Regions from separate parts of the Arthrobacter sp. PvP023 genome, predicted to be linked through region 2. Evidence: riboswitches for the same ligand, from Rfam matches in the RefSeq annotation. Region 2 holds a riboswitch; each other region holds the start of a gene.
The links. A riboswitch is a leader RNA that binds a small molecule or an ion and turns the genes downstream of it on or off. The one in region 2 is predicted to bind S-adenosylmethionine.
Positions count from the first base shown of each region.

Region 1: it holds a riboswitch for S-adenosylmethionine, as region 2 does, so the genes downstream of both, JOE31_RS02990 (DUF1737 domain-containing protein) here and JOE31_RS16200 (bifunctional o-acetylhomoserine/o-acetylserine sulfhydrylase) in region 2, are expected to answer to the same signal.
Region 3: it holds a riboswitch for S-adenosylmethionine, as region 2 does, so the genes downstream of both, JOE31_RS09480 (aminotransferase class V-fold PLP-dependent enzyme) here and JOE31_RS16200 (bifunctional o-acetylhomoserine/o-acetylserine sulfhydrylase) in region 2, are expected to answer to the same signal.

Region 1 covers NZ_JAFIBI010000001.1:636,680-642,885, reverse strand. Annotated here, with positions in the region: gene JOE31_RS03000 (aromatic amino acid ammonia-lyase) at 1-545, opposite strand, end outside; gene JOE31_RS02995 (NtaA/DmoA family FMN-dependent monooxygenase) at 550-1,845, opposite strand; SAM riboswitch class IV at 2,077-2,189, shown strand; gene JOE31_RS02990 (DUF1737 domain-containing protein) at 2,224-2,541, shown strand; gene JOE31_RS02985 (rhodanese-like domain-containing protein) at 2,538-2,948, shown strand; gene JOE31_RS02980 (O-succinylhomoserine sulfhydrylase) at 2,949-4,157, shown strand; gene JOE31_RS02975 (hypothetical protein) at 4,194-4,517, opposite strand; gene JOE31_RS02970 (glutamate--cysteine ligase) at 4,546-5,772, opposite strand; gene JOE31_RS02965 (UDP-N-acetylglucosamine 1-carboxyvinyltransferase) at 5,846-6,206, opposite strand, start outside.
Region 2 covers NZ_JAFIBI010000001.1:3,515,451-3,521,656, forward strand. Annotated here, with positions in the region: gene JOE31_RS16190 (MFS transporter) at 1-664, opposite strand, end outside; gene JOE31_RS16195 (homoserine O-acetyltransferase) at 835-2,019, opposite strand; SAM riboswitch class IV at 2,032-2,147, opposite strand; gene JOE31_RS16200 (bifunctional o-acetylhomoserine/o-acetylserine sulfhydrylase) at 2,238-3,554, opposite strand; SAM riboswitch class IV at 3,614-3,728, opposite strand; gene JOE31_RS16205 (VOC family protein) at 3,889-4,527, shown strand; gene JOE31_RS16210 (CPBP family intramembrane glutamic endopeptidase) at 4,656-5,423, opposite strand; gene JOE31_RS16215 (histidine phosphatase family protein) at 5,557-6,206, shown strand, end outside.
Region 3 covers NZ_JAFIBI010000001.1:2,062,821-2,069,026, reverse strand. Annotated here, with positions in the region: gene aroA (3-phosphoshikimate 1-carboxyvinyltransferase) at 1-1,225, shown strand, start outside; gene JOE31_RS09490 (ribosome small subunit-dependent GTPase A) at 1,215-2,330, shown strand; gene hisN (histidinol-phosphatase) at 2,371-3,183, shown strand; SAM riboswitch class IV at 3,413-3,526, shown strand; gene JOE31_RS09480 (aminotransferase class V-fold PLP-dependent enzyme) at 3,562-4,983, shown strand; gene JOE31_RS09475 (class I SAM-dependent methyltransferase) at 5,047-5,820, shown strand; gene JOE31_RS09470 (metal-dependent transcriptional regulator) at 5,852-6,206, shown strand, end outside.

The DNA of each region.
Region 1 (6,206 bases), 2.9 Mb from region 2:
GCCAGGGCCTGCCCGCCGGGCAGCAGCTGACCGTCCGTTGCCACCGCCTGGCCTTCCCCGATGGCGACGGCGGCCACAGCGGCGAGGTGGGTCAGGTCGGCGGAACCGACGGACCCTTCACGCGGGATCGCCGGGACCACCCCGCGGTTGAGCATCTCAGCGTAGAAGCGTGCTGTTTCCGGCCGGACGCCGGAGCCGCCGCGGCTGAAGCCCGCCAGCCGCGCCAGGATCACGGCCCGGACCTCGTCGGCGCCGAGAAACCCGCCCACCCCGCTGTTGTGGTACCGCACAACCTGCACCTGGTACGCGAGGACCGCCTGTTCATCCACGGCGGTGTCACGCCCGGACCCCAGCAAGGTATTGAGGCCGTAGACGCGGTGGCCGGAGTCGATGGCCCGCTGCACCACCTCGCGCGAAAGCCCGATCAGCTCCAGGGCGTCCACGCTCAGGACGAACTTGACGGCCGGATCAGCCGCGGCCTCGGCGATATCCCGGGCGCGCAGGTGGGCCGTGCCGATCAGGAAGTTTCCGCTGCCGCCGCCCATGGCACTAGAAGTCCAGCAGGTTCCGGCGGAAGCCGCCGTCGCCATAGCTTGTCCGGAGCAGCCCGCGGCGCCGCAGCACCGGGGCCAGCCGGTCCAGCACGCCGTGAACGGTGGCCGGGTCAACGAAACCTGAGAACAGGAAGCCGTCCCCGCCCACCTGGACACCGGTTTCTTCGAGGTAGTCGGCAATCTCCTCGGCCGTGCCGATGATGCTGTCCCCTGCGCCGCCGCTGCGGGCCTGCAGGAGCTGGCGCAGAGTGGACCCGGGAGGACCCGCCTTGGCGAAATGGTCCAGGGTGCCCTGGTTGCTGTTCGTGGTGAGCTCGGGGAGCGGGGCGTCAAGGTCGAACTGTTTGAAGTCGATCACGGAGAGGTAGGAGATGGAGTTCAGCTGGCTGTCGATGTCGCGCCGCTTCAGCTGGCGGCGCTGCTCCCGGAGCTCGTCCGCTTCGGCGCGGGAGCCCACCACGGCGGGCTTGAGGACATACAGCACCTTGACGTCGTCGGGGTTCCGCCCTGCCGCGGCTGCCTCGGCCCGGATCGAATCACGGTAGGCCTTCATGCCGTCCGCACCCCTGGCCAGGGCAATCGCGACATCCGTGTTGGCGCCCGCGAAGGCCTTGCCCCGCGGTGACGCCCCGGCCTGCACCAGCACCGGTTCCTCGGGCATCGGTGCGGTGTTCAGCGGTCCACGGACCTTGAAGAACTCGCCGTCGTGGTTGATCGGGTGGACCTTCGTGTGGTCCGCGAAGATGCCTGCGTCCGCGTCCTCCACAATGGCGTCCGGCTCCCAGCTGCGCCAGAGCTTGCGCACCACGTCCACGAATTCCTCCGCTTTCTCGTAGCGGAGGTCGTGCTCGATCTGCTGGTCCAGGCCGTAGTTCTGCGCGGCAAGGTCGCTGCCGGAGGTCACCACGTTCCAGCCCACCTGGCCGTTGGAGAAATGCTGCAGGGTGGCCAGCAGCCGTGCCGCCGTGAACGGCGGATAGAACGACGCACTCACCGTGGGAACAATGCCCAGGTGTTCCGTGACGGAGAGCAGGTAGGGCACCAGGGCCAGCGGATCGTGCTTGGGTGCGAAGGATGCCTGCGCCAGCGACACCTCGGCGCTCCCGCCGTAGGTGTCCGGCACCGTGAGGGAGTCCTCGATGATGAAAAGGTCCAGCCCGGCCCGCTCGAATTCCCGCACGGCGTGCTGGTACAGGGCGGGTTTTTTCCAGTCGTACCCGATGCCGTAGCCGGGCGTGCCCCAGCCCTGGACACCGAAACCGTGACCCACAAACCAACCGAAGTGCAGCATGGGACTGACTGTATTCCGATTCGATTCATTCACGGCTGCCTGATTTCATCCGGCGTTACAGCGGTTCATCTCCCGTCATTATCCTCCCGGCGGGGTCTTTTGTAACTGCAGTCGGGGGTCGCGCAGGGGCGGATGCGGCGCCGGTGCGCGGCCGCGGTGCGGGCGCTCCCGTTACGGAAGATGACGACGACGGCGGTGCGGGCCGCCGTCGTAAGTGTTACGTTTTTGGGGAGTAATGAGAACCGGTGCCAAGCCCTGACTGGCCGGTCGGCAACCCTCCTTCCACGGCGGGGTGCCTCAGGTGAATACTCGGCATATCGATATTCGAGTTGCAAGCGTGAGAGAAGGAGATCCGTCGTGTCCGACGCACCCGCACCGCTGGCCCCGGCAGCCGAACCGGCTGCCGCCGGCCAGGAACAACCGGCCCGGGCACTGCCGCAGGAACGGCTGGCCTACCGGCTAATCACCGGCCCCGACGACCGCTCGTTCTGCGAGCGCATCTCCGCGGCGCTGGCCGACGGCTATGTCCTGCACGGGAGCCCGGCGGCAACCTTCAACGGCACCACCGTGATCGTGGCCCAGGCCGTGATCCTGCCCGAGGCCGTCGCCAGCTCCGACGCTGCAGTGGCAACCGCAGTGGACGAACTTGAGTTCGACGCCGACTTCCCGGGCGAAGGCTTCGAGGGCCACGCATGAGCTACGCCGGAGACCTGAGCCCGCAGGACGCCTGGGCCAAACTGGAACAGGGCGCCGTCCTGGTGGATGTCCGGACCGAGGGCGAGTGGGCGCACATCGGCATCCCGGACACCAAAGCCACGGACAACGATCCCCTCTTCATCCAGTGGACCTTCCCCGGCGGCATCCCCAACCCGGACTTTGTCGACCAGCTGAAGCAGCAGGCCCCAGAGGATTCCGGCGTCGAACTGGTGTTCCTCTGCCGTTCCGGCGTACGGTCCGTCGCCGCCGCCATAGCCGCCACGCGGGCCGGGTTCACCGCCTACAACGTCCTCGAAGGCTTTGAAGGCGAACCGGACCGTTTCGGCGAACGCACCGTCAACGGCTGGAAGAACCGCGGCCTGCCCACCAACCTCGGAAAGAACTAAGTGACCTTCAATCCCGACGCCGCCGGCTGGAGCCCCGACACCCAGGCTGTCCGCGGCGGTCTTGACCGCACCAATTTCCAGGAGACCGCCGAGCCGATCTTCCTCAACTCAGGGTTCGTCTACGAATCCGCGGCAGCCGCCGAGCGCGCATTCACCGGCGAGGACGAACGGTTTGTGTACTCCCGGTACGGCAACCCCTCCGTGGCCACCTTCCAGGAACGGCTCCGGCTGCTCGAGGGCACCGAGGCGTGCTTTGCGACGGCGTCCGGCATGTCCGCCGTCTTCACGGCACTGGGCGCCCTGCTGGCTGCCGGTGACCGGGTGGTTGCCGCCCGCTCGCTGTTCGGCTCCTGCTTTGTGATTTTGAACGAGATCCTGCCTCGGTGGGGCGTGGAAACGGTGTTCGTGGACGGCCCGGACCTGGAGCAGTGGCGCGCCGCCCTTTCGGAGCCCACGACGGCGGTCTTCTTTGAGTCGCCGTCGAACCCCATGCAGGAAATCGTGGACATCGCCGCGGTCAGCGAACTGGCACACGCGGCAGGGGCGACCGTCGTCGTCGACAATGTCTTTGCCACTCCCCTGCTGCAGCGCTGCGGGGAGCTCGGCGCGGATGTGGTGGTCTACTCCGGCACCAAGCACATCGACGGCCAGGGGCGGGTTCTCGGCGGTGCCATCCTGGGCACCAAGGAGTTCATCGAAGGCCCGGTCAAGCAGCTGATGCGCCACACGGGGCCCGCGCTGTCCGCCTTCAACGCCTGGGTGCTGACGAAGGGCCTGGAAACCATGGCGCTGCGCGTCAACCATTCCTCGGCCTCCGCGCTTCGCCTGGCCGAATGGCTGGAAGACCAGCCGGCGGTCAGCTGGGTCAAGTACCCGCTGCTGAAGTCCCACCCGCAGTATGAGCTGGCGGCCAAGCAGATGAAGGCCGGCGGTACCGTACTCACGCTGGAGCTCTTGCCGTCGGCGGGCCGCACGGCGAAGGAAGCAGCCTTTGCGCTGCTGGACGCGCTGCGGATCATCGACATTTCCAACAACCTCGGCGATGCCAAGACGCTCATCACCCACCCGGCCACCACGACGCACCGCGCCATGGGGCCGGAAGGCCGGGCCGCCATCGGGCTGAGCGACGGCGTGGTCCGCCTGTCGGTAGGACTCGAGGATGTTGACGACCTCATCCGTGACCTGGAGCAGGCGCTTAAGCAGATCTGACCAGCGCGAAGCTACGACGGCCTGCCGCGCCGAACGTCAGGTGTCCAGTTCCCAGTGCAAGCGGATCGCTTCGGCTATCGGGGCGGCCGCAACGTCCACGGTGAAAGCCACGGGCGCGGTTCCGGTCTCTTCGATGACGGTGTCATGGTAGACCCGCCCGCATGCCGGGCACAGCGTGTAGAGGTCCTCGTCCCCGGGCCACTCGGCCAGTCCGGCAGGCACGGGAGTTCCCTCGCCAAGGTGCACGGGCATGCCTTCGGAGTTGGCCTGGATCAGCCCCTCGTCGCTGACGGTGTTACCGCAGACACAGGTGATGGTGGTGACATCATGTCCCGTGACTGTTGCGTATTCGGTTTCCATGGCGCGCTCCGGGGTAGTAGGAACCTGTTCAGGACTGGCGGACGCGCAACAGCACGGGCGCTTTCTCGCGCGCGGTGATGGCTTCGGTCCGGCGCATGCTCACGTCCACCGCGTGGGCAACCACTGCGGCCAGCCCGGCAGCGGCGTCCGAGGTCCCGGCAAGGCCTTCCTGCATGGCAAGGCGCTGCTGTTCCGAACCGGTCCCCCTGTCCAGGATTCTCCGCACGCCTTCCCGGGCCAGTCCCAGCTCGTCCTGTTCCGCCAGGACGGGCGCCACGTAGTCCACCAGCGCATCCACCACTTCCTCTGCGGGAGCGGGACGGAATGTGCCGAAATCCAGGAGGTCTCCCCTCAGTCCGCAATTGCTCGCCTGCCACGCGGCCATCCGCAAGAGCACCGTCGGTACGGGCGCGGGGTCCACACCGGCCCGCCATTCCCTGCTGGCCGATTCCACCAGGCCCCGCACCAGGACGGCGATCAGGGCGGCGTCCTCGGCCTGCAGGCAGACGTCCGCCACCCGGACCTCCACGGTGGGGTGGTTGCGGGAGAGCCGCGCGTCAAAATAGATCATGCCTTCGTCAAGCAGCACGCCGCTGTCCAGCAGCCGGGTGACCACGCGGCGGTACATGGAGTGCGTCCCGAAGATCTGGGACGGGCCCGACGTCGGCCAGCGGTTCCAGGCCTGGGTGCGGTAACTCTCGAAGCCGGTCTCCACGCCCTTCCAGTACGGCGAGTTCGCGCTGAGCGCGGTCAGCACCGCCAGCTTGTCCCTGATCCGGTCGATGACAGCCACGCCTTCTTCCGGGGATTCGACGAAAGTGTGGACGTGGAACCCGCAAGTCAGCTGCTCGTGGACGGTGAGGCCAAATCGCTCCTGCATGGTGGCATAGCGGGGGTTCGGTGTGGTGTGCGTCGTGGAGGCAATCGGCGAAGTCGCCAGCGCGGCCACCCGCGCATTGTGTTTCTTCGCGGCGGTGTCGGCCAGGGCCCGGCCCTGGCGGATCTGGAGGAGCAGCTCCTCATAGTTCAGGCACGGACGGGTCTGCGTCTCGATCTGCTCGAGTTTCAGTTCGGCAGTGAGCCCGGTGTCGCCGTCGTGACGGTTTGGATCGTGAGGGTCAGGGATCCGGGGTTTGTCCGGAGCGTCGTCCGCAGCAAGCGTCCGCCCTGCCAGCAGGGCGTCCGCCAGCGCCAGCGGCTCCCCGGTCACGGGGTCCACAATCAGCAGCTCTTCCTCAACCCCGAAAGTTCGCATGCATACATTGTGCTCCTGTGCCGCCCTGTAAGACAGGCGCCGCAACGGCGCCTGCCTTACAGGGCGGAACGGGTCAGTCCTGGAAGTACTCGATCTTCGCACCGATGGTGTTGAGCCGCTCGGCCAGGTCCTCGTACCCGCGCTCGATCACGTAGATGTTGCGCAGTTCCGAAACACCGCGGGCAGCCAGCATGGCCAGCAGGATACAGGCGGCCGGGCGGAGGGCGGGCGGGCAGCCCACCTCGGCGGCACGCCACCTGGTGGGTCCGTTGACGTAGATCCGGTGCGGGTCCAGCAGTTGGACGCGGGCCCCCAGCTTGTTCAGCTCGGTGAGGTAGATGGCCCGGTTCTCGTAGACCCAGTCGTGGATCATGGTCTGGCCTTCGGCATTCGCGGCAATGACGGCGAAAAACGGCAGGTTGTCGATGTTCAGG
Region 2 (6,206 bases):
TGACCTTGGTCCTGATGTAGTAGCCCACCAGCACGATCACTGCGGAGAGCCAGAAGGCCACCCGCCAGCCCCAGCCGAGGAAGTCGGCGGAGGACAGTGTGGAGGACAACGTGAAGAGCACCGCGGTGGCGAGCAGGTTGCCCAGGGGTACAGCGGACTGCGGCCAGCTGGCCCAGAAGCCGCGTGACTTGCTGGGGCTGTGCTCCGCTACGAGGAGGACGGCGCCGCCCCACTCACCGCCGACGGCGAAGCCCTGGGCGAATCGCAGGAACACCAGCAGGGCCGGAGCCCAGTAGCCGATCTGTTGGAAGGTGGGCAGGCAGCCCATCAGGAACGTGGAGACGCCCACCAGGATGATGCTGAGCTGGAGCAGCTGCTTCCGGCCGAATTTGTCACCGAAATGACCGAAGACGATGCCGCCGATGGGGCGGGCGACGAAGCCAACCGCGTAGGTGAGGAAGGCGGCAATGATGCCGTCCAGTTCCGTGCCTGAGTTAGGGAAAAATGTCTTGCCAAAGACCAGGGTGGCCGCTGAAGCGTAGAGGAAGAACTCATACCACTCAACGACGGTCCCGGCCATGGAGGCCGTAACCACTTTCTTTAGCCCTGAGGCTTTGACGTCAGTCTCATCTGCGCGCCTTGCGGCGGAGTTTTGCGTGCTCATTGTGAACTCCTTCGGCGTCTCCGTCGACACCATGTGGACCATTCCGTTACGGCCGCGTGTGATGTGCACCACCAACGCGCCGGTCCCCTAGAGTATGGGCTCACATTGCCGCAGGCTCAACGCCATTTTCTGCAGAACAGCTCTGCATAAATGCACATTGAGCCGGCGGGCTAGGCGAAAAAGTTCTGCCGCAACTGAGCGCTAAGCTGCCCGATTTCAGTCAGGAAACCGTCGTGGCCGATGGGCGCCTCGATGACATGCACCGGGACGTCGCCCGGGAGTGCAGCCGCGAGTTCGCGGGACTGCGCCGGAAAATACAGACGGTCCGTATTGACGGCGGCAATGAAGAACTCAGCCGTGGCCCGGGCCAGCGCCTCCTTGAGCGGGCCGCGCCCCCGGCCCACGTCGTGGCTCATGAGCGCTTCCGTGATGGCGATGTAGCTGTTGGCATCGAAGCGCCGGACCAGCTTGGTGCCCTGATGGTCGAGGTAGCTCTCCACCTGGTAGCGGCCGCGGTCCCCCAGCGACACTGCCTGGAGCGGGGCTTCGCCGCCCTGGGCGCTCCGGCCGAACCGGGCCTCCAGCTCGTCTGCGGAACGGTACGTGATGTGCGCAATCCTGCGTGCCAGGGCCAGGCCGGCCTCAGGCTCCGGGCCGCCGTAGTAATCGCCGTCGTTGAAGTTCACGTCCTGGCGGATCGCGAGGGTCTGCGCCTGGGCAAAGGCGATCTGCTCGGCCGTGCTGCTTGCCCCGATGGAAATGACGGCGCAGCGCCGGACCCGGTCCGGGAAGCTCACGGCCCATTCCAGGGCGCGGGCTCCGCCCAGGGATCCGCCCAGGACGGCGTACCAGCTGTCGATGCCAAGGGCGTCCGCTAGCCGGGCCTCGGCCGCCGTGGTGTCGCGCAGGGTCACCAGGGGGAAGCGCGAACCCCACGGCCTGCCATCCGGCGCGGGAGTGGAAGGGCCGGTGGAGCCGTAGCAACCGCCCAGGATGTTGATGCTGACCACGAAGTACTTGTCCGTATCGACCGGGGCGCCGGGCCCGGCAAGCTGCTCCCACCAGCCTTCTTCGTCGCTGGCTCCCCTGGTAACGTGCGTGCTGCCGGTCAGGGCATGCTGCACCAGCACGGCGTTGGAACGGTCCGCGTTCAGCGTGCCCCAGGTCTCGTAGGCGAGCGTGACGTCCGGCAGGTGGCCGCCCGCCTCAAGGTCGAGCCCGCCGATGCCCTGGAACTTGACGGTTCCGTCGGGGACAGCGTCTGCGGTTTTGACTGCGGCGGTTTTCACGTCACTGGATGACAGGCTGTGGCTGGCTGTTTCGGGTACACCGCTGCGGGTGACGGCAATCGTCATCTGAAGACCTCTTCTTCGCGCTTGCCTGCCGCCAACTGGCCGGCAGGCCAGGTCTTCACCCGGGGCACCCCGCCGCGAAAGGAGGGTTGCCGGCCAGCAAGCCGGGGCTGTCGCTGGCACTCATGACCTGTAAAGAGTCTACGAAATGCGTCCCCGCAATGGCGAAGAATGTGACAGCAATATGACTCCCGGCGTCGAGGCGCCGGGAGCCATACGGCTCAGTCGCCCTTGGCGGCGCGGAAACCGGCGTCGAGGTCGGCGATGATGTCATCGATGTGCTCCAGCCCCACGGAGAGGCGGACCAGGCCCGGCGTGACCCCCGCCACGGCCTGCTGTTCCGCTGTCAGCTGGCTGTGGGTGGTGGACGCCGGGTGGATGACCAGGGAGCGCACGTCACCGATGTTCGCCACGTGGGAGTGCAGTTCCAGCGCGTCCACGAACCGCTTGCCGGCCTCGGCCCCGCCGGCGATGTTGAAGGACACGATCGCACCGGTGCCCTTGGGTCCGTACTTGCGGCCGCGGTCGTACCAGGGGCTGGACGGCAGGCCCGCGTAGGCAACGGATTCGACGTCGTCCCTTGCCTCCAGCCATTCGGCGACACTCACCGCGTTGGCCACGTGGCGCTCGACGCGCAGGCTCAGGGTTTCCAGGCCCTGGGCGATGAGGAAGGCGTTGAACGGGGACACCGCGGAGCCGAGGTCCCGCAGCAGCTGGACGCGGGCCTTGAGGATGTAGGAAAGGTTCGCGCCCAGGGCGCCCCCGGCGCCGAGGTCCCTGGCGTAGACAAGCCCGTTGTAGGTGGGGTCCGGGATGTTGAAGCCCGGGAACTTCTCCGGGTCCTTGCCGAAATCAAAGTTGCCCGAGTCCACGATCACGCCGGCGATGGCGCTGCCGTGCCCGCCAAGGTACTTCGTTGCCGAGTGGACCACAATGTCGGCGCCCCATTCCAGCGGCCGGATGAGGTACGGCGTGGACAGTGTGTTGTCCACGATCAGCGGGACCCCTGCCTCGTGGGCGACGCCGGAAACGCCTTCGATGTCCAGGACGTCCTGGCGCGGATTGGACACCACCTCGCCGAAGAAGAGCTTGGTGTTCGGCCGGACGGCGTCCTTCCACTGCTGGAGGTTGTCCGGGTCCTCCACGAACGTCACGGAGATGCCGAACTTCTTCAGGGTGTGGGCCAGCAGGTTGTACGTGCCGCCGTAGAGGCTGGGGCTGGCCACCACGTGATCGCCGGCTTCGGCGACGTTGAGGATGGCGAATGTTTCGGCGGCCTGTCCCGAGCTGAGCAGCAGCGCCGCCAGCCCGCATTCAAGGCTGGCCACGCGCTGCTCCACCGCGTCCTGGGTGGGATTGCCGATGCGGGTATAGATGGGCGCCAGTTCGGCCAGCGCGAAGCGGTTGGCGGCGCTTTCGGCGCTAGGGAACACGAACGACGTCGTCTGGTAAATGGGGAGGGCCCTGGCGCCGGTGGCGCTGTCCGGCTCCTGGCCGGCGTGGATCTGGCGGGTTTCGAAAGACCAGGCATTGGACATTGGAGGCTCCTTAAGGAAGGGCACCGTGGCCGGACGCACAGTATGCCGGGCCGGCTCTGGTGCCGCGCTTGCCGACCGGCGGTTGCCGGCGGCCAGGTCCTCACCCGGGGCACCCCACCGCGGAACGAGGGTTGCCGGCCAGCAAGCCGGGGCTCAATGCTGGCGCTCATGACCTGGACCCAGTGTAGAAACAGAGCAATCCGTCTGAATAGGTTTGTGACGAAGGACGTCGGCCGCGTGATTTCGTGGGCTTCAGGGCCGTCCGCCATAACGTCCCATCTTGGTAAGGACACCCTTAGCTGAGAGCTCCATCACAAAGTGCCAAGATGAGGGCATGCGCATGGATCACGTCTCTTACGCCTGTGAACAAGATGGCTTGGCTGCCACCACCGAACGTATTGCAACCGCCCTCGGCGTCGAAGCCGTTAAGGGCGGGGTACACCCCCGTTTCGGCACCCGCAACATGATTATCCCGCTGGCCGGGCACAAGTATCTCGAGGTCGTGGAGGTCCTGGACCACCCGGCATCCGACAAGGCTCCGTTCGGGCAGGCTGTCCGGGCACGCTCCGCAGCGGGCGGTGGCTGGATGGGCTGGTGCGTCGAAGTGGACGACCTGGCACCGTTCGAAGAACGCCTCGGCCGATCGGCTGTCAACGGCAACCGCAAGTTCCCCGACGGCCGCGAACTCGTCTGGAAGCAGATCGGCATCCTGGGCCTCATTGCAGACCCGCAGGTACCCTACATGCTCAAGTGGGAAGGCGACCCGGAGCTTCACCCGTCCAACGCCTACCCGAGCAACGTTAAGATGTCCAGCCTCACCATCGCCGGCTCGGCCGAACGCGTCACGGAATGGCTCGGTCAACCGGTCGAGAAGCCCTTGGAGGATGTGGCTGTTGAATGGGTCGCCCCCAAGGGGACGCCGGGAATCCTGTCCGTCACGTTCGAAACCGCCTCCGGGGCCGTAACCATCTGACCCTGCTCTACCGTGTGGTCCTCCGGGGCCACGGGCAGCGCGCTGCCCTTCCGAACTTCGGCCGCTATCAGCGGGTGCCAACGACGTCACCCACCGATAGCGGCCGAATCCTTTTAAGCAGTGGCCGGCTAGCCCAGGCCGATGGCCTTGCCGAAGAGGCTGAAGCCGACGAACGCCACAATGTCCAGCAGTGCGTGGGCGATCACCAGCGGCATGACGCGGCGGGTCTTCGTATAGATCCACGCAAATACCACGCCCATGACAGCGTTGCCGATGAACGGGCCGAAGCCCTGGTAGAGGTGGTAGCTGCCCCGGAGCATGGAGCTGGCGAAGATGGCCAGCGGCATGCTCCAGCCGAACTTGCCGAGCCGGTCCAGCAGGTACCCCACCACGATGACCTCCTCCACGATCCCGTGCCGTACGGCGGAGAGAATCAGCACTGGGATGGTCCACCAGTAGGCATCCAGCGCGCTGGGGATGATGGCCGTGGTGATGCCGAGTGCCCGTCCGGCGGCGTACAGCCCCAGGGACGGTATGCCGATCAACGCCGCGAGGCCCAGCCCCTGCAGCAGGTCCTCGCCGGGGCGGGCGAAGTTGAAACCGAGTTTGCGGAATGCCGATGCCCCGGGCTCCCCCGCTTTCCGGTGCTCGGTGAGGAAATAGATGACCAACACGACAGGCACCAGGGCGAAAACGATGTCCAGCAGCTGGTACGTCAGGTCGAAGTATTCGCGGCTGCTCTGGGAGCGGTTGAGGGTGGAGGTCCCTTCCGCCAGGGGTGCCCGCGTCAGCTTGTCCAGCAACTGCACCACCGAATACACGGCGGACTGCCCCAGCGACAGACCCAGGACAATCCAGACTTCTAACCGCAGACGACGGCGGGAGGGAACCAGCATGTTCCTATCTTGCCTTCACTTTCTGGTTCTTTCCTGTCCGCCGCTTCCGGCCGGTCGCAGGGCAACGCTTCCGGCTGGTCGGGGGGCAACACATCCACTTGGCCGCGCTGCCCGGGGCCTATGCTTGGAATTTATGAGTGCGCCCGGAAAAATCATCATGATCCGGCACGGCCAGTCAGCCGCCAATGCCGACACCTCCATTTATAACCGGGTGCCCGATTACCGGATACCACTGACCGAACTCGGCCTTGCACAGGCCCGGGCCGCAGGCGAGGAGATCCGCCGGGAACTGGACGGCCGGCAGGTGTGTGTCTACGTCTCGCCGTACCTCCGGGCCTACCAGACCCTCGAAGCGCTCAATCTGGGACCGCTTGTTGAGCGGATCATCGAGGAACCCAGGCTTCGTGAACAGGACTGGGCGAACTTCCAGATCGCCGGGGACATCGAGGACCAAAAAGAACTCCGGAACGCCTACGGCCACTTCTTCTACCGGTTCAGGGAGGGTGAATCCGGCTCCGACGTCTACGACCGGATCTCCTCCTTCATGGAAACACTGCACCGGCACTGGTCCAAGCCCAGCTACGCCCCGAACGCCCTCTTCGTGACGCACGGGCTCACCATGAGGCTGTTCTGCATGCGCTGGTTCCACTGGTCCGTGGAGTATTTCGAATCCCTCAACAACCCGGACAACGCCGAAGTGCGGACCCTGGTGCGCACGGATGACGGCAAGTACGAACTGGACAAGCCGTTCAGCCAGTGGGAGGACCGCCGCGTGGACGAGAC
Region 3 (6,206 bases), 1.5 Mb from region 2:
CGACGGCCCGTCCCGTCTGCGAGCACCCCTTCATTCGCGCGACTCGGCCCTCATGATCCAGGCCCTCCGGCAACTGGGAGCAGGCATCAGGGAAGTTCCCGGCGACGGCTCGTTCGGGCCCGACCTTGAGGTCAGCCCCCTCAGCTCCGACGCCGCGGCGGCCGACGCCGCCATCGACTGCGGACTCGCCGGAACAGTCATGCGCTTTGTTCCGCCGCTAGCTGCGCTCCGCAACGGGGCGACAGTCTTCGACGGCGACCCGCACGCCCGCAAGCGTCCTATGGGCACCATCATCGAGGCACTGGCCGCCCTCGGCGTTGACGTCCGCGCTGCGGACGGGGCACGTCCGTCGGCACTTCCCTTCGCAGTGGCGGGCACTGGCCAGGTTCGGGGCGGCCACCTTGTGATCGATGCAAGCGCCTCCTCGCAGTTCGTGTCGGCGCTGCTCCTGGTGGGCGCGCGTTTCACCGAGGGCCTGCACCTTGAGCACGTGGGCAAGCCGGTCCCCAGCCTGGACCACATCAACATGACCGTCGCCGTCCTGAGGGAAGTTGGGGTGTCCGTCGACGATTCCGTCCCGAATCACTGGGTCGTCGCGCCGGGTCCCATCCGGGCCTTCGATCGCCGCATCGAGCAGGACCTGTCGAATGCCGGGCCGTTCCTCGCCGCCGCGCTGGCGACCCGGGGCACGGTCCGTATTCCCAACTGGCCCTCCCCCACCACGCAGGTGGGCAACCTTTGGCGCAGCATCCTGACTTCAATGGGCGCCACGGTCACGCTGGACGACGGCACACTCACCGTTACCGGCGGGCCCGAAATCACGGGTGCGGACTTTGCCGACACCAGCGAACTTGCACCGACAGTAGCCGCACTGTGCGCCTTGGCCACGGGTCCGTCGCGGCTCACCGGCATCGCGCACCTCCGCGGCCACGAGACGGACCGGCTCGCGGCACTCGTCACGGAGATCAACCGCCTCGGCGGGGACGCCGAGGAAACCTCCGACGGCCTGGTGATCCGGCCCGCCAAGCTCCACGGCGGCGTCGTGCACAGCTACGCGGACCATCGCATGGCCACCGCAGGGGCCATCCTGGGCCTTGCCGTTCCCGGCGTGGAGGTGGAAGACATCGGCACCACGTCCAAGACGATGCCGGACTTTCCGCAACTGTGGGAAGCCATGCTCACACAACAGCCGGGCCGGCAGACGGAACAGGCCCGTGGGGCGTAGCACCGGTTCCTGGGACGAGTCCGATATCCGGATCCGTCCCAACAAGAAAGGCTCCCGTCCCCGGACCAAGGACCGCCCCAGCCACGACGACGCCGTGACCGGCAGGATCATTACGGTGGACCGCGGGCGCTATACGGCAGTGGTGGGCGAGGACAGCGGGAACGAGCGCACGGTGATTGCCGCGCGCGCCCGTGAACTGCGCCGTTCGCCTGTGGTGGCCGGGGACTTCGTCTCCCTGGTGGGAGATGTTTCGGGGGCCCCGGACACCCTTGCGCGGCTCGTGAAGATCCAGGACCGCCGCACGCTGCTGCGGCGCAGCGCCGATGACACGGACCCCATCGAGCGGGCAGTGGTCGCGAATGCGGACCAGCTTGTGGTGGTGGTTGCCGCCGCCAATCCGGAACCGCGCACCGGCTTCATTGACCGGGCCCTGGTGGCGGCGTACGATGCCGGGATTGAGCCGTTGCTGCTGGTCACCAAAGCGGACGTCAAGGATCCCACGGAGCTCCTGTCCAACTACCGGCACTTGGATTTTCCGGTGATCATCAGCCGAACTGCGGACGCCGCGGCCTCCGGAATCGATGCACGCTCGGATGACGGGCTCTCGGCCCGCCTGGACAGTGACGCCGTCTCGCAGCTGCGGGCCCACCTCGACGGCAAGGTCACCGTGATGCTCGGCCATTCCGGTGTAGGGAAGTCCACCATGGTCAATGCCCTGACGGGTGCTGAGCGGGCCACGGGAGGCGTCAACGCCGTCACCGGGAGGGGACGGCACACGTCGTCGTCCGCGCTTGCCCTGCGGATCAGTGACGCGCCCGCCGGTAGCTGGATCATTGACACGCCCGGCATCCGGTCTTTCGGCCTTGCCCACGTGGATCCGGACCGCATCCTGCGTTCGTTCCCCGATCTCGAACCCGGCACGGATGCCTGTGAACGCGGCTGCAAGCACGATGCCTCCGCCGTCAACTGCGGCGTGGACGCCTGGGTGGCCGAAGGACACGCCGGCCCGTCCGGCGCGGCACGCCTGGCGTCCCTTCGGCGGCTGCTCGGCACCGACCCCCGGATGGAAGCGCAGGACGCCAAGGAACTCGGCATCGTTTCGTGACATCCCGGCCCGCCGGCTGCAGAGACGGTAGTTTGGAACCATGACCCAACCCGCTTCGAGCTACAACGATGACCTGCGCCTCGCCCATGTCCTGGCCGACTCTGTTGACTCCCAGACCATGAGCCGCTTCAAGGCGCTGGATCTTCAGATTGAAACCAAACCGGATCTTACGCCGGTAACGGATGCTGACAAGGCAGCTGAAGAGTCCATCCGCGGCCAGCTCTCCCGTTCCCGTCCGCGAGATGCCGTCCTCGGCGAAGAGTTCGGCAGTTCCGGACATGGTTCCCGCCGCTGGATCATCGATCCGATCGACGGCACCAAGAACTTCGTCCGCGGCGTGCCGGTGTGGGCCACCCTGATCGCCCTCGTGGATGAAGGTGAGCCGGTGGTCGGGCTGGTCAGCGCGCCGGCGCTGGGCAAGCGCTGGTGGGCGGCGAAAGGCGCAGGCGCCTACATGGGACGATCGCTTGCTGCCGCCACCCGCCTCAAGGTTTCGAACGTGTCCAAACTTTCCGACGCTTCCCTCTCCTATTCAAGCCTGGGCGGCTGGAAGGAACGGGGCAACCTGGACGAGTTCCTGGGACTCACTGAGGAAGTCTGGCGGACCCGCGCCTACGGTGACTTCTGGTCCTACTGCATGGTGGCCGAGGGGTCGGTGGACATCGCCTGCGAGCCGGAACTGAACCTCTACGACATGGCGGCGCTCGTGCCGATTGTCACCGAAGCCGGCGGACGCTTCACCTCGCTGGAAGGAGTGGACGGCCCCTTCGGCGGAAACGCCCTGGCCACCAATTCAATCCTTCATTCCGAGGTCCTCAAGCGGCTGAACCCGGAACTCGACGACCTCCTCTGACGCGCGACCCGGCCCGGTGCCCGGCCCGCCGCCAAGCGGTTCCGGACCGGGCGCATCACCCGCGGGCACATCAACCGGTTGCCGAATAAACGACGGCGGATTCCCTCCTTAGGGGGTGTCCGCCGTCGTTTTATTCGGCGCTATCCCCCTTCTTCCGACGCGCGTAACAAAGAGCTTAATAATTGCCGCGACTTTCCCGCTCCGCGGTGAATGTCCTAATCTCGAAACAGGTCACGAGTGCCAGCGCTAAACCCCGGTTTGCTGGCCGGCAACCCTCCATTCGCGGTGGGGTGCCCCGGGTGACGACCAGGCCGGTCCGGAACGGACCCGGCAAGCGCGGATCCCCGGAGTGCGGGGTCCCTTTACAGTGAGGTCCCCATGACTACTGCCACTTTCCCCGCAAACGCCGCAACCACGTCCGCTGCAGGCCGTCTGGACCCGCGGTTCACCGTCGCCCAGCGCCCCCTCTCAGCCGTTACCGGCGCAGAGATCCAGGCTCCGCTGATCCAGGGCGGGCACGTCCGTTACGCGAACCTGGACTACGGCGCATCGGCCCCGGCGCTGTCCGTTGTCTCGGCCTACCTCAACGAGATCCTGCCGTACTACGCCAGCGTGCACCGCGGCGCGGGCTATGCCTCGCAGATCAGCACGTCGGTGTACGAAAATGCCCGGGACATCGTCCGCGGGTTTGTGGGCGGCAGGGCAGACGATTCCGTCATCTTCACCCGGAACACCACGGACTCACTGAACCTGCTGGCCGGGTGCCTGCCGGTGTCCGACGGCCGCCACACCGGCGAAGTGCTGTACCTCGACATCGAACACCATGCCAACCTGCTCCCGTGGCAGGGTGTGCCGCACCGGAGTGTTGTTGCCGCTCCGACGCTCAGGGCCACCCTGGAGAACCTGCGGTCCGAGCTGCGGCGGGGTGACATCAGCCTGCTGGCCGTCACGGGCGCCTCCAACGTCACCGGCGAAATTCTTCCCGTCCGCGAGCTGGCCGCACTGGCTCACGAACACGGCGCAAGGATCGTTGTGGACGCGGCGCAGCTGGCCCCGCACCGCCGCATCGACATCGCCGCGGACGACGTCGACTACCTCGCCTTCTCAGGCCACAAGCTGTACGCGCCGTTTGGCAGCGGCGTCCTCGTGGGCCGGCCGGACTGGCTCGACGCCGGGACGCCCCACCTCGCAGGCGGCGGAGCCGTGCGTGAGGCCCGGCTGGACTCCGTCAGCTGGACTACAGGGCCGGCACGGCATGAAGGCGGCTCACCGAACGTCCTTGGGGCCGCCACCCTGGCCCGGGCCACCCAGGTCATCGGCGCCCTGGACCAGGACCTGTGGCACGCCCATGAGACGGCCATCCGGTCCTTCCTCGTCGAGGGACTGCGGAAGATCGACGGCGTCACTGTCCACCAGATCTTCAGCGACACCGACCAGGCCACGGACACCATCGGTGTGGTCAACTTCTCCGTCGCCGGCTACGACGCCGGCCTTGTGGCCGCCTATCTCTCCGCGGAGCACGGCGTAGGCCTGCGCGACGGCCGCTTTTGCGCCCACCCGCTGCTGAAGCGGCTGGGACTGCCGTCAGGCTCGCTGCGGGCAAGCTTCGGCGTCGGCTCCCGGCTGGAGGACGCCCAGCGCCTGCTCGCCGGGGTCGAGGAACTCCGCCGGACCGGCCTCGGCTGGGACTACGTGGTGGACTCGGGCCGCTGGGTGCCGGCCAACGACACGCGCAGTTATCCGGACTGGGCACCCAACACCCCCGGCACTGCCGGCGCGGCACCCTGCACCGAAGACTGAGGGTGCGGCGTGTGCGGTAAATTCGAGGGGTAAGAATTCCAGCCTGCCCGAAGGAGACTGCACGTGGCACGGGGAGGCCCCAAACTGCACCACCAGCGCCGGTACGAGCTCGGCCGGAGTTTCCAGGACGGCGGCGAACACTATGACCGGGTCCGTCCCGGCTATCCCGCCGATTCCGTGGACTGGCTGCTCCGAAGCGTCGGCGGGATAGGCGGCGCGTCCGGCGCCGCTGACATCGGCGCCGGGACGGGAAAGTACACCGCTTTGCTGGTGCAGCGCGGCCTGAATGTCACCGCAGTGGATCCCTCACCGGATATGCTCGCCCAACTCCGGCTGGCCCTTCCGGGGGTTCCTGCGACGGAGGGCACAGCGGAGTCCACCGGACTCCCGGACGCCGCGTTCGACGTCGTGACCGTTGCCCAGGCATGGCACTGGTGCGATCCCCGTTTGGCCAGCACCGAACTGTCCCGCATTCTCCGTCCGGGGGGCGTGCTGGGGCTGATCTGGAACCAGCTGGATACGTCGGTCCCGTGGGTCCACCGGCTCTCCCGGATCATGCATGCAGGCGATGTGCACAAACCGGACTTCCGCCCCGCGATCGGCCCGGAGTTTGCCGGTCTTGAGAGCCACCTGACGCGCTGGGAAGATCCCGTGACCACTGAGGACATCGTTGAACTGGCAAAGTCCCGCAGCTACTACCTCGCCGCCGGAGAAAGCATCCGGGCCAAAGTCCGCGCCAACTTGGACTGGTACCTCCACGAGCACCTGGCACACTCCGCCGGAGACGTTATCGGACTCCCCTACCTGACCCAGACCTGGCGGGCGTTCAAGGCATGAGTCCCGTAGCCAAAGCGGTAGGCTTGGACTCGTGAAGACCGGCGCACCCTCCTCCTCGATCGAGGACTACGTCAAGGTCATCTACTCCTTTACGGAGTGGCAGGACAAACCCATCACATCCTCGCAGCTGGCACTGCGGCTCGGCGTCGCCAACTCCTCGGTCTCGGAAATGGTCCGCAAACTCAAGGACCAGGGCCTCGTTGACCACAAGCCCTACAGCGCCATTACGCTCACGTCCGACGGAGTCCGGCTCGCGCTCTCCATGGTGCGGCGCCACCGCCTCATTGAGACCTACCTCGTGCAGGAACTCGGGTACAGCTGGGACGAAGTCCACGATGAAGCCGAGCTTCTGGAGCACGCGGTGTCTGACACATTCATCGAACGGA